Regions from separate parts of the Streptomyces sp. NPDC090119 genome, predicted to be linked through region 3. Evidence: riboswitches for the same ligand, from Rfam matches in the RefSeq annotation. Region 3 holds a riboswitch; each other region holds the start of a gene.

Region 1 (4,597 bases), on a different contig from region 3:
GCCCTGCTGGGTTTCATGGCGATCGCGGCCGGGGTGAAGGTCACCAACGGCCAGCTCGCGATCCCGCAGCTGTTCGAGAACATGTTCCCGGACTGGTTCGCGGGCGTGGCCTTCGCGGCGATCGGCATCGGCGCCCTGGTCCCGGCGGCGATCATGTCGATCGCGGCCGCGAACCTGTTCACCCGCAACATCTACAAGGACTTCATCAAGCCCGACGCGACGCCCGAGCAGGAGACCAAGGTCTCCAAGCTGGTCTCGCTGCTGGTGAAGGTGGGCGCCCTGGTCTTCGTCCTCACCATGGACAAGACGGTGGCGATCAACTTCCAGCTGCTGGGCGGCATCTGGATTCTGCAGACCTTCCCGGCCCTGGTCGGCGGCCTGTTCACCCGCTGGTTCCACCGCTGGGCGCTGCTCGCGGGCTGGGCGGTCGGCATGCTCTACGGCACGCTCGCCGCCTACGGCGTCGCCTCGCCGACCCAGAAGCACTTCGGCGGCTCGGCCAAGGAGGTCCCCGGCATCGGTGAGATCGGCTACATCGGCCTCACCGCGTTCGTGCTGAACGTGGTGGTCACCGTGGTCCTGACGTTCGTCCTGAAGGCCGTGAAGGCCCCCGACGGCATCGACGAGACCAAGCCCGAGGACTACACGGCCGACGCGGGCGACCCCGGCGTCGAGGTCGAGCTGCCCCCGGCGACGGCGGGCAGCACCCACTGACCCACCGACACCCCACCTGGCACGGGCCGCCGTGATGCGAGAGCATCGGCGGCCCGTCGTCGTACACACTCACGGCCATGGACTTCCTCATCAGACCCGCCGCACCCGCCGAATACACCGCCCTGGGCGAGATCACCGCCCGGGCGTACCTCGAGGACGGGCTGCTGGACTTCGGCGCGGACGACGCGTACCTCGGCGAGCTGCGGGACGTGCCCCGGCGGGCGGCCGCCGCGGAGATCCTGGTGGCTGTGCGCGGGGGCGTCCTGCTCGGCGGGGTCACCTTCGTCCCGGCGGGCGGACCCATGGCCGACATCGCGGGTCCGGGCGAGGCCGAGATCCGGATGCTGGCGGTCGCGCACGCCGGCCGGGGCCAGGGGGCCGGGGAGGCGCTCGTACGGGCCTGCGTGGCCCGGGCACGGGCCGTCGAGGGCTGCCGGAGCCTCGTGCTGTCCACCCAGCCGACGATGCACGCGGCCCACCGGATCTACGAACGCCTCGGTTTCCGGCGCACCCCGCACCGCGACTGGAACCCCCTCCCGGGCGTGCTGGACCTCGCCCTGCTCACTTACGAGTTGACCCTCTGAAGCCGCCGGGACACACAACAGACACAACATCTGGGGGTGACACGACAGCCCAGCACTAGATGTATGCTCGTGCTCGCTGTCGTCGCAGGGGAATCCGGTGCGAATCCGGAACTGTCCCGCAACGGTGTACTTGCGTGCTTCGTGCACGCCAGCGTCAGTCCGAGGACCTGTCGACAGCGGCGCGCCCGGCCGTCCGGCCCGGGTGCTCAAAGACGTCCGGGCCTCGTGGAGTGGGCCGGTGGACGCGACGCCGTGCGCGCTCGTGCCTCCTCACACCCTCCGCCAGGTCCCCGTGCCCAGCGAGGGAGAGCCCCACGTGACCATCGCGCCTGCCGACCCGGCTTCAGCCACCCCGGCGACCGAGGCCCCTGTGGAGAACGACGGCCCCGGGGTCGCGCTGCTGCGGACCCTGACCGAGCTGACCGCCGACCTCCCCGACGCGGACCCCGGCCGGGTCGCGGCCGCCGCGCTGCGCGGCCGGTCGGCGCGTGCCGACGAGGCGGAACTGCGCGAGCTGGCCACCGAGTCCGCCGCCGGTCTGATCTCGGAGGACCCCGCCTACTCCCGGCTGGCCGCCCGGCTGCTCACCCTCTCCATCCGCGCCGAGGCCGCCTCGCAGGGCGTGACGTGCTTCACCGAGTCGGTGACCGTGGGCCACCGCGAGGGCCTGGTCGCCGACCGCACCGCCGACTTCGTGGCGCTGCACGCCGCCCGGCTGGACGCCCTGATCGACACCGGCGCCGACGACCGGTTCGGCTACTTCGGCCTGCGCACCCTGCACAGCCGCTACCTGCTGCGCCACCCCATCACCCGCAAGGTGATCGAGACCCCCCAGCACTTCATGCTGCGCGTGGCGAGCGGTCTCGCGGAGAACGACAGCGCCCCGGCCGTGGACGAGGTCGCCGCGCTGTACGGCCTGATGAGCCGCCTGGACTACCTGCCGTCCTCCCCCACCCTGTTCAACTCCGGTACGCGCCACCCCCAGATGTCGTCCTGCTACCTGCTGGACTCCCCGCTGGACGAGCTGGACTCGATCTACGACCGCTACCACCAGGTCGCCCGTCTCTCCAAGCACGCCGGTGGCATCGGCCTGTCCTACTCCCGCATCCGCAGCCGGGGTTCGCTGATCCGCGGCACCAACGGGCACTCCAACGGCATCGTGCCGTTCCTGAAGACGCTGGACGCCTCGGTGGCCGCGGTGAACCAGGGCGGACGGCGCAAGGGCGCGGCCGCGGTGTACCTGGAGACCTGGCACTCCGACATCGAGGAGTTCCTGGAGCTGCGCGACAACACCGGTGAGGACGCGCGCCGCACGCACAATCTGAACCTCGCGCACTGGATTCCGGACGAGTTCATGCGCCGGGTCAACGCCGACGAGCCCTGGTCGCTGTTCTCCCCGGCGGACGTGCCCGAGCTGGTCGACCTGTGGGGCCCGGAGTTCGACGCGGCCTACCGCAAGGCCGAGCAGGCGGGCCTGGCGAAGAAGTCCATGCCCGCACGTGAGCTGTACGGCCGCATGATGCGCACCCTCGCGCAGACCGGCAACGGCTGGATGACCTTCAAGGACGCCGCCAACCGCACCGCCAACCAGACGGCGCTGCCGGGCAACGTGGTGCACTCCTCCAACCTGTGCACGGAGATCCTCGAGGTCACCGACGACGGGGAGACCGCGGTCTGCAACCTCGGCTCGGTGAACCTGGGCGCCTTCGTGGCCGACGGTGACATCGACTGGGCGCGGCTGGACGAGACCGTCCGCACGGCCGTGACCTTCCTCGACCGGGTCGTGGACATCAACTTCTACCCGACCGAGCAGGCGGGCCGCTCCAACGCCAAGTGGCGCCCGGTGGGCCTCGGCGCGATGGGCCTCCAGGACGTCTTCTTCAAGCTGCGCATCCCCTTCGACTCCCCCGAGGCGAAGGCGCTGTCCACGAAGATCGCCGAGCGCATCATGCTGGCCTCCTACGAGGCGTCCGCCGACCTCGCCGAGCGCAACGGCCCGCTCCCGGCCTGGGAGCAGACCCGTACCGCCCAGGGCGTGCTGCACCCCGACCACTACGGCGTCGAGCTGACCTGGCCCGAGCGCTGGGCCGCGCTGCGCGCCCGGATCTCCCAGGTCGGCATGCGCAACTCGCTGCTGCTGGCCATCGCGCCGACGGCCACCATCGCGTCCATCGCGGGTGTGTACGAGTGCATCGAGCCGCAGGTGTCCAACCTGTTCAAGCGCGAGACGCTGTCGGGCGAGTTCCTCCAGGTCAACGCGTACCTGGTGCAGGAGCTGAAGAACCTCGGCGTGTGGGACGCCCGCACCCGTGAGGAGCTGCGCGAGGCCAACGGCTCGGTGCAGGGCTTCGCGTGGATTCCCGAGGACGTGCGGGCGCTGTACCGCACGGCGTGGGAGATCCCGCAGCGCGGCCTGATCGACATGGCCGCCGCCCGTACCCCGTTCCTCGACCAGGCGCAGTCGCTGAACCTGTTCCTGGAGACGCCGACCATCGGCAAGCTCTCCTCGATGTACTCCTACGCCTGGAAGTCGGGTCTGAAGACCACGTACTACCTGCGTTCGCGCCCGGCGACCCGGATCGCCCGTGCCGCCGGGGGCCGCGCCCAGGAGACCAAGACCATCCCCGTCCAGCAGGCGGCCGACCCCGACGCCGTCGCCTGCTCCCTGGAAAACCCCGAGTCCTGCGAGGCCTGCCAGTAATGACCGAGAAGAATCTGCTCGACCCCGGCTTCGAGCTCACCCTCCGCCCGATGCGCTACCCGGACTTCTACGAGCGCTACCGGGACGCGATCAAGAACACCTGGACCGTCGAGGAGGTCGACCTCCACTCGGACGTCGCCGACCTGGCGAAGCTCTCCCCCGAGGAGCAGCACCTGATCGGCCGCCTGGTGGCGTTCTTCGCCACGGGTGACTCGATCGTGGCGAACAACCTGGTGCTGACGCTGTACAAGCACATCAACTCCCCCGAGGCGCGGCTCTACCTGAGCCGTCAGCTCTTCGAGGAGGCCGTGCACGTCCAGTTCTATCTGACGCTGCTCGACACCTACCTGCCCAACCCCGAGGACCGCGCGGACGCGTTCGCGGCGGTGGAGAACATCCCCTCCATCCGGGAGAAGGCCGAGTTCTGCTTCAAGTGGATCGACTCGGTCGACAAGCTGGACCGGCTGGAGACCAAGGCGGACCGCCGCAAGTTCCTGCTGAACTTGATCTGCTTCGCCGCGTGCATCGAGGGCCTGTTCTTCTACGGCGCCTTCGCGTACGTCTACTGGTTCCGGAGCCGGGGTCTGCTGCACGGCCT
Region 2 (4,597 bases), on a different contig from region 3:
GCGGCTGGGGCGAACCCGGCAAGACCTTCGCCATCGGGCTGGGCTGCGAGATCCGGCACGCCCACCGGCTCGTCTACTCCGACGGGCTGGACCTCGCCAGCGGCTCCGCCGCCACCCCCATCGGCATGGGCTGCCGGGTCTGTGAACGCCTCGACTGCCCCCAGCGGGCCGCCCCACCGCTCGGGCGCGAGCTGCTGATCGACCAGAACGCGAGCACGTTCGTCCCGTACCCCGTGGCCGAGGACACGGGCTGAGGACGTGGGGCCCGCCGGATTCGGCGAGCCCCACGGTCGGGCTCAGGCCCCCCAGCGCAGGGCGATCGTGTCGCCCACCGCGATGCTCTTGCCACGGGTGGCCGAGGCGAACGACGAACCGTCGACGCTCACCTTCCACGTGTTGGAGCCACTGTTCGCCTTGCCGTTGAGCGAGGTGATCTGCCCCGTGCCGGACGACGGCGTCACACCGCCGGCACAGCCGGAGGGGGTCGCCGCACCGGCCGCCGCGTCGAGGACCGCGCCGAGGGTGGTCGTGGTGCCGGTCGGGGTGAGGGCGACCGAGCAGACCTTCAGGTTTCCGGCACCGTCGTCCACGGTGACGGCGAACGAGGTGGCCGTCCCCGCGGTCAGCGACCCCTGCGCGACCCACTGCGAAGCGCCCGAGGTGACCGGCACCGGGGGAGTGGCGGTGAAGCCGCCTCCGGCGACCGCGCGCAGGCCGTCGATGGACGCGTACGCCTGTGGTGACGTGTCGCTGGGCAGGTACTTGAAGCCGCCGCCGGGGTTGAACTGCTGGCTGATCAGGAAGTCCACCGGTGTCTTGCCCTTGGAGGTGAGGAAGTCGCCGGTCTGGGGGTTGATGCCGCAGGCGTTGAGGCCGGAGACGGCCCAGCCGTTGGAGTCGGTGTTGACGCCGAACATGGCGTTGAACGCACCGGTGTTGGCGACCAGCTTCCCCTTGAGGAACGCCTTGGCCTGCGCGATGTCCGTGTCCGTGTTCGGCACGCCGGAGACGCACAGCGCGGCCATCGCGGCGCCGGTCATGTCGATGTCGCTCGTGGCGCCCAGCTGGGAGGGGTCGCCCTCGGCCTTGCCGTAGTTCCAGCCGCCGTCGTCGTGCTGGTTGGCGCGTATCCGGGTGATCAGGGAGTCGCGCAGCGCCTGGGGGACGCGGGGCTGGGCGGACGTGGTCCTCGCGCCGCCCAGGGCGAGGGCGGCGAAGACGGTCCCGTTGAAGTTGGCGGACGGGCCGAAGTAGCCGGGCTCGGCGGTCTGCCAGTACCGGTAGACGTCGGCGATCAGATTGCGGGAGGCGGAGACACGGGCGGGGTCGATCCCGGCCGCGTAGGCGTTGAGGGTGGCGCGCTCGTAGTCGGTGACCACGGGGGAGGCGGACGGCCAGGTGCTGGTGGCCAGCAGGTTTCTGTAGACCGTTCTCGCGTTCTTGGTCGTGTCGCCGCCGGGAGTGACGTCCACCGCGGCGGTCCCGGCCGCGGCGAAGGCGCTGAACGCCCACTCGTTGGACAGGCCCGAGCCCGCGTACGAACCGTCCGCGGCTTGCAGCGACTTGAGGTAGGCGACGCCGTTGGTCTTCGAGGTCGCGATCTGGGCCGGGGTGGCGGTGGCCGCCGCGGGCAGCGCGGTCAGCGCGAAGGCGCCGCATGCGGCGGCCGCGGTGAACGCGGCGCGACGGACGGACAGGGGACGGGGCATGGCGTGCTCCAGGAATAGGGGGACGCCGACCGGCCCGAGCGGGTCCCTGACGGGTGCACGCGGCGGGACATGGCCGCCGTCCGGGACGCGTGGACCGACTTCCAACCAACCTGTGCCGTCTGGGCATTCGGGCTCGGGGACGGTCGATCCGCCCCCACACCGCTGCGCGTCAGCCCCGGACTCCCACCGGGTTCCCCCACTCGGCAGGGCGGGACAGTACCCGACGCGTGCCCGATCCCGCCACAGTGCCACCGCCTTGACGGGTTCTGTGAACTCGTGCTCCAATCCGCCTGCTACGCAACGCAGTTCCAGGGGAAGCCGGTCGAATTCCGGCGCTGACCCGCAACCGTGGGCCCGATCCGTCGGGCGAGCCGGAATGCCTGGAGCGTGATCCACAGCAACAGACGCCGTCGCGGACTACGGCGTGGTGCGACCCGCCCAGCCGCCCGGCTCACCGCCCCGGCCAGGGGCGTGCGCCACGTGTTCGTTCCCCCGCCTCGGCCACACACCGAGGGGGCCGTGGTGAGGACCATGGGGAGCACGCACGCACTGGCACGAAGATGGCCGAGAGCTATGACGGCCGCGCTGTCCGCGATGCTCGTCACCGCCGCCACCTGCCTCGCCTTCCTGTCCACCGCTCCGCCCGCCGCGGCGGCACCGGTCGGCGACTGCACCGGCACCAAGGGCGCCGTGGTCGCGGTCGACTTCAAGCCCTTCGGCGGCAAGGTCGAGCGAGGCTGCGACACCACCCCCACCACCGGCTACGCACTCCTCCACGACGGGGGTTTCACCACCACCGGCACCCAGCACGACGGCCCCGCCTTCATCTGCCGCATCGGCTTCGGCACCTTCGGCTCGGGCACCCAGTACCCGACCCCGGACCGGGAACCCTGCGTGCTCACCCCGCAGGCCACCGCCTACTGGTCCTACTGGACCGCCTCTCCCGGCCAGGACGACTGGACGTACAGCCAGTACGGTGCGATGGACCGCAAGCTCAAGGACGGTGACGTCGACGCCTGGGTGTACGGCGGCACCGACATCGGCGGCACCACCGGCAGGCCCGCCTTCACCCCCGACGACGTACGCGCCGGTGGCACGACCATCCCCGAGCCCGGCGAGCCCACCGGGGCTCCCGGCACCGTCGGTGTGGCCGCCGCCGCCACCTGGCTCAAGGGGCGGCTGACCGACGGCGAACGCGTCGTCGACGACGGCGCGGAGAGCCCGAACTACCTGCTGACCGTGGAGACCGGCTACGCGCTGGCCGCCGCCGACGGCAGGGGCGCCACCCTGGACAAGGTCACGTCCTTCCTGGCACGACACGTCGCGGACTACGTGACCCCCGGCGGCACGGGCCGGACGCCCGAGACGGCGGCCGCCGCCCGGCTGGCCCTGCTCGCGGAGTCCACCGAGGGCGACCCCCGCGACTTCGGCGGCCGCGACCTGCTCGCCGACCTCACCGCGCACGTGTGCACCGCCGCCGCACCCGCCGACGGATGCACCGCGCGAGGCGACTTCCGCGGCATCGGCTACGCCGACGAACAGGCCCGCGCGGTCCTCGCGCTGCTCCGGGCGGGTCACGAACCCCCCGCCGAGACGGTGGACCGGCTCACTCAGGTCCAGTGCAAGGACGGTGGCGTCACCAGCATCCTGATCCGGCCGGGCGAGAACTGCGACGGCGACGCCGCCACCACCGGCCTGGTCGCCCTCGCCCTCGAGAAGGCGGGCGGCCACACCGCCGCCGTCACTAAGGCCCGCGACTACCTGATGAGGAACCAGCGGGACGACGGCGCCTTCCCCGGCTCCACCGGCTCGGACACCGGCGACGTGATCGCCACCTCGTACGCCGCCCAAGCACTGCGCGCCCTCGGCCGGATCAACCGGGCCAACGCCGCCGAGGGCTGGCTCTCCCGCACGCAGCTCGCGGACGGCGGCTTCGGCTTCGACCAGGACGCCACCGACTCCACCCTCTACGCCACCCCGGTGGCCGTCCTCGCGGGCGCCCGCACCGACCTGACGGCACTCACCACCAAGAAGGCCGAACCCACCACCCCTCCGCCGACCACGACCGAGCCGACTCCCAACCCGACACCGGGCAAGGGCCCCGACCTCAAGCGGGGCGTCGCCTACCTCACCGGCGCGGGGCAGCTCACACAGGGCCGGTACTACCCGACCGGCACCGGCTCCGGCCGCGCCGACTTCGGCCTCACCATCGACGGCGCCTACGCGCTCGCCGCCACCGGACTGGACAACGCCGGGCTGCGAGGCATCGTCGACTTCCTCGACCACGGCGGCAAGGACGGCGAGGGCCGCACCGTCAGCGACTGGACGGGCATCGGCACCCAGTACGCGGGCGGCGGTTCGATCGGCAAGACCGCGCTGCTCGCCGAGGCCGTGGGCCGCGACCCGCGCGACTTCGCCGGGCACGACCTGATCGCCGCCCTCGACAAGGCCGTGTGCGCGGCGCCCAGCACGGCGCCGGACCGCTCCTGCGCCGCCGAGGGCGCCTACACCTACGCGCCCTCGGTCTTCTCCCAGTCCCTTGCCGTCATGGCGCAACTGCGCGCCGGGGAGGCGGAGGCCGCCCGGTCCCCGATCGCCTACGTGGAGAGCCTGCAGCGGGACGACGGCGCGTGGCCGAGCCTGATCCCGCCGACCGGGGACGCGGACGTCGACTCCACCGCCATCGCCGCGATGGCCCTGGACCTCGCGGGCGGCGACCGGGCCGGCCAGGCCGTCGACAAGGCGCTGGGATGGCTCGCCTCGAAGCAGTTGGCCGACGGCGGCTTCCCCGGCGCGGCCGGTGACTCGGTGAACTCGGCCGCGCTCGCCGTACAGGGCCTGTCCCTGGACAAGGCGGAGTACGGGGACGAGATCTCCCGGGCGCTGAA
Region 3 (4,597 bases):
AGGCGGTGCAGGAGGTGGTGCTGGTGGTGCTGGAGCAGGTGCTGGTGGAGGAACAGCTCGTCGACGAACCGAGCATGACCTCGCTGGCGTCCGAGTAGTCGGTGATCTCGAAGGTCTCCGACTCCAGGTCCAGGATCTCCTGGGCGAGGGAGGCGAGGTTGTTGTCAGCCATGATGGCTCCTTCCGGGTCAGGTGACCTGCGGCCGGCCGGGACGGCCCCGTCCGGTGGTGCGCTGAACCAGCCGGAGGAGCGTCCCCCCGACATCTCCCTTTCTACGCGCGTCCGACACCAACTCCCTTACCGATGGCTGTCACTTCGCTGACACCCCCGTACGACGACCCTCTGGAGTCCCCGCCGTGAGCAGCGACCAGTCCCGTCCGTCCGTGACCGTGGGCGGTGGTGTGCCGCCCGGTCTGGACGCCCTGCTGGCGTCCACCGCCGAGCTGTATCTCGACCTGCACCGGCACCCCGAGCTGTCCGGCGCGGAGGAGCGCACCGCCGCCACGTTCGCGGACCGGCTGACGGCCGACGGCTTCCGGGTGCTGCGCGGGGTCGGCGGCCACGGGGTCGCCGCCGAACTCGTCAACGGCGACGGCCCGGCCGTGCTGCTGCGCGCCGAGCTGGACGCGCTGCCGGTGGCCGAGGAGACCGGCGTGCCGTACGCCAGCACCGCGACCGCGCCGGGCCCGGACGGGCGGCCGGTGCCGGTGATGCACGCCTGCGGCCATGACGCCCATCTGGCGTGCGCGGCCGCCGCCGCCCGCTGGCTCGCCGGGCACCGGGACCGCTGGCGCGGCACCCTGCTGGTCGTCGGGCAGCCCGCCGAGGAGACGCTGAGCGGTGCCCGCGCGATGCTGGAGGACGGCCTGTACGACCGGATCACCGCGCCGGACGTGGTCCTCGCCCAGCACACCGCCGCGTTCCCGGCAGGAATGGTGGCGCACGCGGACGGGCCGCTGATGGCGGGCAGTGTGACGCTGGAGGTGGTGTTCGAGGGGGACGGCGGGCACGCGGCCACCCCGCATCTGACGGCCGATCCGCTGCTCGCGGCGGCCGGTGCGGTGACCCGGCTCCCGGCCGTCGCCGCCCGCGAGACGGACCCGGCCGAGCGGCTGGTGGTCACCGCGTCCTCGTTGCGGGCCGGGGACACCGGGCGCTCGGGGAACGTGATCGCCACCCGCGCCGAGCTGCGGGTCACCGTCCGCGCCCTCTCGGAGGCGGCGCTCGTGCGGGGCACGGCGGCGGTGGAGCGGGTGGTGCGCGCGGAGGCCGCGTCGGCTGGGCTGCCGCCCCGGGTCACCGTGCGCGAGCTGGCCCGCTCCGGCGTCACCCGCCCCGATCCGGGTGTCACGGCGGCCGTCCGCGCCGCCCACCAGGGGGCGTTCGGCGCCGCCCGCGTCACCGGCTGGCCCGCCTCCGCGGCGACCGAGGACTTCCCGCTGCTCACCGGCGCGGGCGGCCATCTGCACGGCCGTCCCGGCATCCGGGGTGCCTACTGGATGCTCGGCTCGGTCGGCCCCACCCAGTGGGCGGCCGCCCCCGGCACCGGCCCGGCGGAGAAGTTCCGGAGCCTGCCGAACAACCACTCCCCCCGCTTCCTGCCCAGCGTCCGCCTCACCCTGGACACCGGCACGGCCGCGCTGGTGACGGCGGCCCTGGCCCAACTGGGCCCGGCGGCGGGGTGAGCGCGATGCGCGTGGCCCGGATCACCATCCGAATGCCGGACGGTACCGGCGGCGGGCGGTCACGGCCCGTAGGCTGACCGTGCAGCTGGTTCGCCCCGTCCGCCAGACGGGGTGTCGTAAGAGGGAACCCGGTGGGAATCCGGGACTGCCCCGCAGCGGTGAACGGGAACGACCGCCGTCATACGCACTGGGTCCGACGCACGGACCTGGGAAGCGACGGCCATTAGGTGTCCTCCTGGTGAGGACGCGCCCGTGAGTCCGAAGACCTGCCATCTGCCCGTGCGCGACCCGTTCGCGTACGGAGTTCCGGTGACCTCGAGGGCGGGTCGGCGTACGCATAGGGACGGACCACCGCGTCGCGCGGGCCGGGCCGCCTGGTCGTCACCCCTTCACGTGCTCGTCCCGTCGCCGGGACCTCAGGGATTCATCTCGTGAAGGAGATCTCCGTGACACCGAAGTCCGCAGCCGCGGCAGCACGGTCCACCGTGTACGGCTACCCGCGTCAGGGCCCGGACCGGGAACTGAAGAAGGCCATCGAGGGCTACTGGAAGGGCCGCGTCACCGCCGACGCCCTCCGGGCCACCGCGGCGGGCATCCGCCGCGCCAACTGGCAGGCGCTCGCCGAGGCGGGCATCGACGAGGTCCCGACCGGGGACTTCTCGTACTACGACCACGTGCTGGACACCAGCGTCATGGTCGGCGCGATCCCGGCCAGGCACCGGGCGGCCGTCGCCGCCGACCCGCTGGACGGCTACTTCGCCATGGCGCGCGGCACGCAGGACGTGCCGCCGCTGGAGATGACCAAGTGGTTCGACACCAACTATCACTATCTGGTGCCCGAGTTGGGCCCGGACACGGTGTTCTCCGCCGACTCCGCCAAGCAGGTCGCGGAGCTGAAGGAGGCCCTCGCGCTGGGCCTCGCCGCCCGGCCGGTGCTGGTCGGTCCGGTGACCTACCTGCTGCTGGCCAAGCCCGCGCCCGGTGTCCCCGCCGACTTCGATCCGCTGACCCTGCTGGACCGGCTGCTCCCGGTGTACGCCGAGGTGCTGGCCGATCTGCGCGCGGCCGGGGCGGAGTGGGTGCAGCTGGACGAGCCCGCGCTGGTGCAGGACCGTACCCCGGCCGAGCTGAACGCGGCCGAGCGCGCCTACCGGGACCTGGGCGCGCTCACCGACCGGCCGAAGCTGCTGGTCGCCTCCTACTTCGACCGTCTCGGCGAGGCGCTGCCGGTGCTGGCCAAGGCGCCGGTGGAGGGGCTGGCGCTGGACTTCACCGAGGCCGCCGCCGCCAACCTGGACGCGCTCGCCGCGGTCGGCGGGCTGCCCGGCAAGCGGCTGGTGGCCGGTGTGGTCGACGGTCGCAACATCTGGGTCAACGACCTGTCGAAGTCCCTGGCCACCCTGGGCACCCTGCTCGGGCTGGCCGACCGGGTCGACGTCGCCGCCTCCTGCTCCCTGCTGCACGTGCCGCTGGACACCGCCCCCGAGCGGGACATCGAACCGCAGATCCTGCGCTGGCTGGCCTTCGCCCGGCAGAAGACCGCCGAGATCGTCACCCTGGCCAGGGGGCTGGCGCGCGGCACGGACGCGATCGCCGCCGAACTCGCCGCGAACCGGGCCGACCTGGCCTCCCGCACCGGCTCCCCCATCACCCGTGACCCGGCCGTCCGGGCCCGCGCGGAGGCCGTGACGGACGCGGACGCCCGCCGCGCCCAGCCGTACCCCGAGCGGGCGGCCGCCCAGCGGGCCCACCTCGGGCTGCCGCTGCTGCCGACCACCACGATCGGCTCGTTCCCGCAGACCGGCGAACTGCGCACCGCCCGCGCCGACCTGCGCGCGGGCCGGATCGACACGGCCGGGTACGAGGAGCGCATCAAGGCGGAGATCCAGGAGGTGATCTCCTTCCAGGAGAAGACCGGCCTGGACGTCCTGGTGCACGGCGAGCCCGAACGCAACGACATGGTGCAGTACTTCGCCGAACAGCTCACCGGCTACCTCGCCACCCAGCACGGCTGGGTCCAGTCCTACGGCACCCGTTACGTGCGTCCGCCGATCCTGGCCGGTGACATCTCCCGCCCCGAGCCGATGACGGTGCGCTGGACGACGTACGCCCAGTCGTTGTCCGACCGCCCGGTCAAGGGCATGCTGACCGGACCGGTGACCATGCTCGCCTGGTCCTTCGTCCGCGACGACCAGCCGCTCGGGGACACCGCCCGGCAGGTGGCGCTCGCCCTGCGCGACGAGGTGAACGACCTTGAGCAGGCGGGCACTTCGGTGATCCAGGTGGACGAGCCCGCGCTGCGCGAGACGCTTCCGCTGCGCGCCGCCGACCGGGCCGCCTACCTGGCCTGGGCGACGGAGGCGTTCCGGCTGACCACGGCGGGCGTCCGGCCGGACACCCAGGTCCACACCCACATGTGCTACGCCGAGTTCGGTGACATCGTGCGGGCCATCGACGACCTGGACGCCGATGTCATCAGCCTGGAGGCGGCCCGCTCGCACATGCAGGTGGCCCGCGAACTGGCCGCGCACGGCTACCCGCGCGAGGCGGGTCCGGGGGTGTACGACATCCACTCCCCGCGTGTGCCGAGCGCCGAGGAGGCGGCCGAGCTGTTGCGTACGGGGCTGAAGGCGATCCCCGCCGAGCGGCTGTGGGTGAACCCGGACTGCGGGCTGAAGACCCGCGCCTGGCCGGAGACGCGGGCGTCGCTGGAGAACCTGGTGACGGCGGCCCGTACCGTGCGGGGTGAACTGGGTTAGTCCGACCGTCCGTTCGTCCCGGCCCCGTGGTGGGGCCGGGGCGCGTTCTCTTCCTCAGGAGGTTTCCCGGGTGACCAGTCGGCTGGTGCTCGTCCCGCCCGCGATCGGGGTCGCCCTGCGAGAGGCCCGCTTCTACGACGGTTCCTCGTCCA

What was found. Region 3 has a riboswitch for cobalamin ahead of metE (5-methyltetrahydropteroyltriglutamate--homocysteine S-methyltransferase). Riboswitches for the same ligand answer to the same signal wherever they lie in the genome.
Region 1: another riboswitch for cobalamin. It lies ahead of ACIPPM_RS14420 (ribonucleoside-diphosphate reductase subunit alpha); the one in region 3 lies ahead of metE (5-methyltetrahydropteroyltriglutamate--homocysteine S-methyltransferase).
Region 2: another riboswitch for cobalamin. It lies ahead of ACIPPM_RS05710 (prenyltransferase/squalene oxidase repeat-containing protein); the one in region 3 lies ahead of metE (5-methyltetrahydropteroyltriglutamate--homocysteine S-methyltransferase).

Annotation. Positions count from the first base shown of each region.
Region 1 covers NZ_JBIVDK010000003.1:385,023-389,619, forward strand. Annotated here, with positions in the region: gene mctP (monocarboxylate uptake permease MctP) at 1-714, shown strand, start outside; gene ACIPPM_RS14415 (GNAT family N-acetyltransferase) at 792-1,298, shown strand; cobalamin riboswitch at 1,339-1,488, shown strand; gene ACIPPM_RS14420 (ribonucleoside-diphosphate reductase subunit alpha) at 1,615-3,999, shown strand; gene ACIPPM_RS14425 (ribonucleotide-diphosphate reductase subunit beta) at 3,999-4,597, shown strand, end outside.
Region 2 covers NZ_JBIVDK010000001.1:1,248,017-1,252,613, forward strand. Annotated here, with positions in the region: gene ACIPPM_RS05700 (short-chain fatty acyl-CoA regulator family protein) at 1-254, shown strand, start outside; gene ACIPPM_RS05705 (hypothetical protein) at 297-1,709, opposite strand; cobalamin riboswitch at 1,831-1,906, opposite strand; cobalamin riboswitch at 1,977-2,112, shown strand; gene ACIPPM_RS05710 (prenyltransferase/squalene oxidase repeat-containing protein) at 2,283-4,597, shown strand, end outside.
Region 3 covers NZ_JBIVDK010000008.1:59,675-64,271, reverse strand. Annotated here, with positions in the region: gene ACIPPM_RS29390 (thiazolylpeptide-type bacteriocin) at 1-172, opposite strand, end outside; gene ACIPPM_RS29385 (amidohydrolase) at 358-1,686, shown strand; cobalamin riboswitch at 1,756-1,975, shown strand; gene metE (5-methyltetrahydropteroyltriglutamate--homocysteine S-methyltransferase) at 2,133-4,445, shown strand; gene ACIPPM_RS29375 (histidine phosphatase family protein) at 4,516-4,597, shown strand, end outside.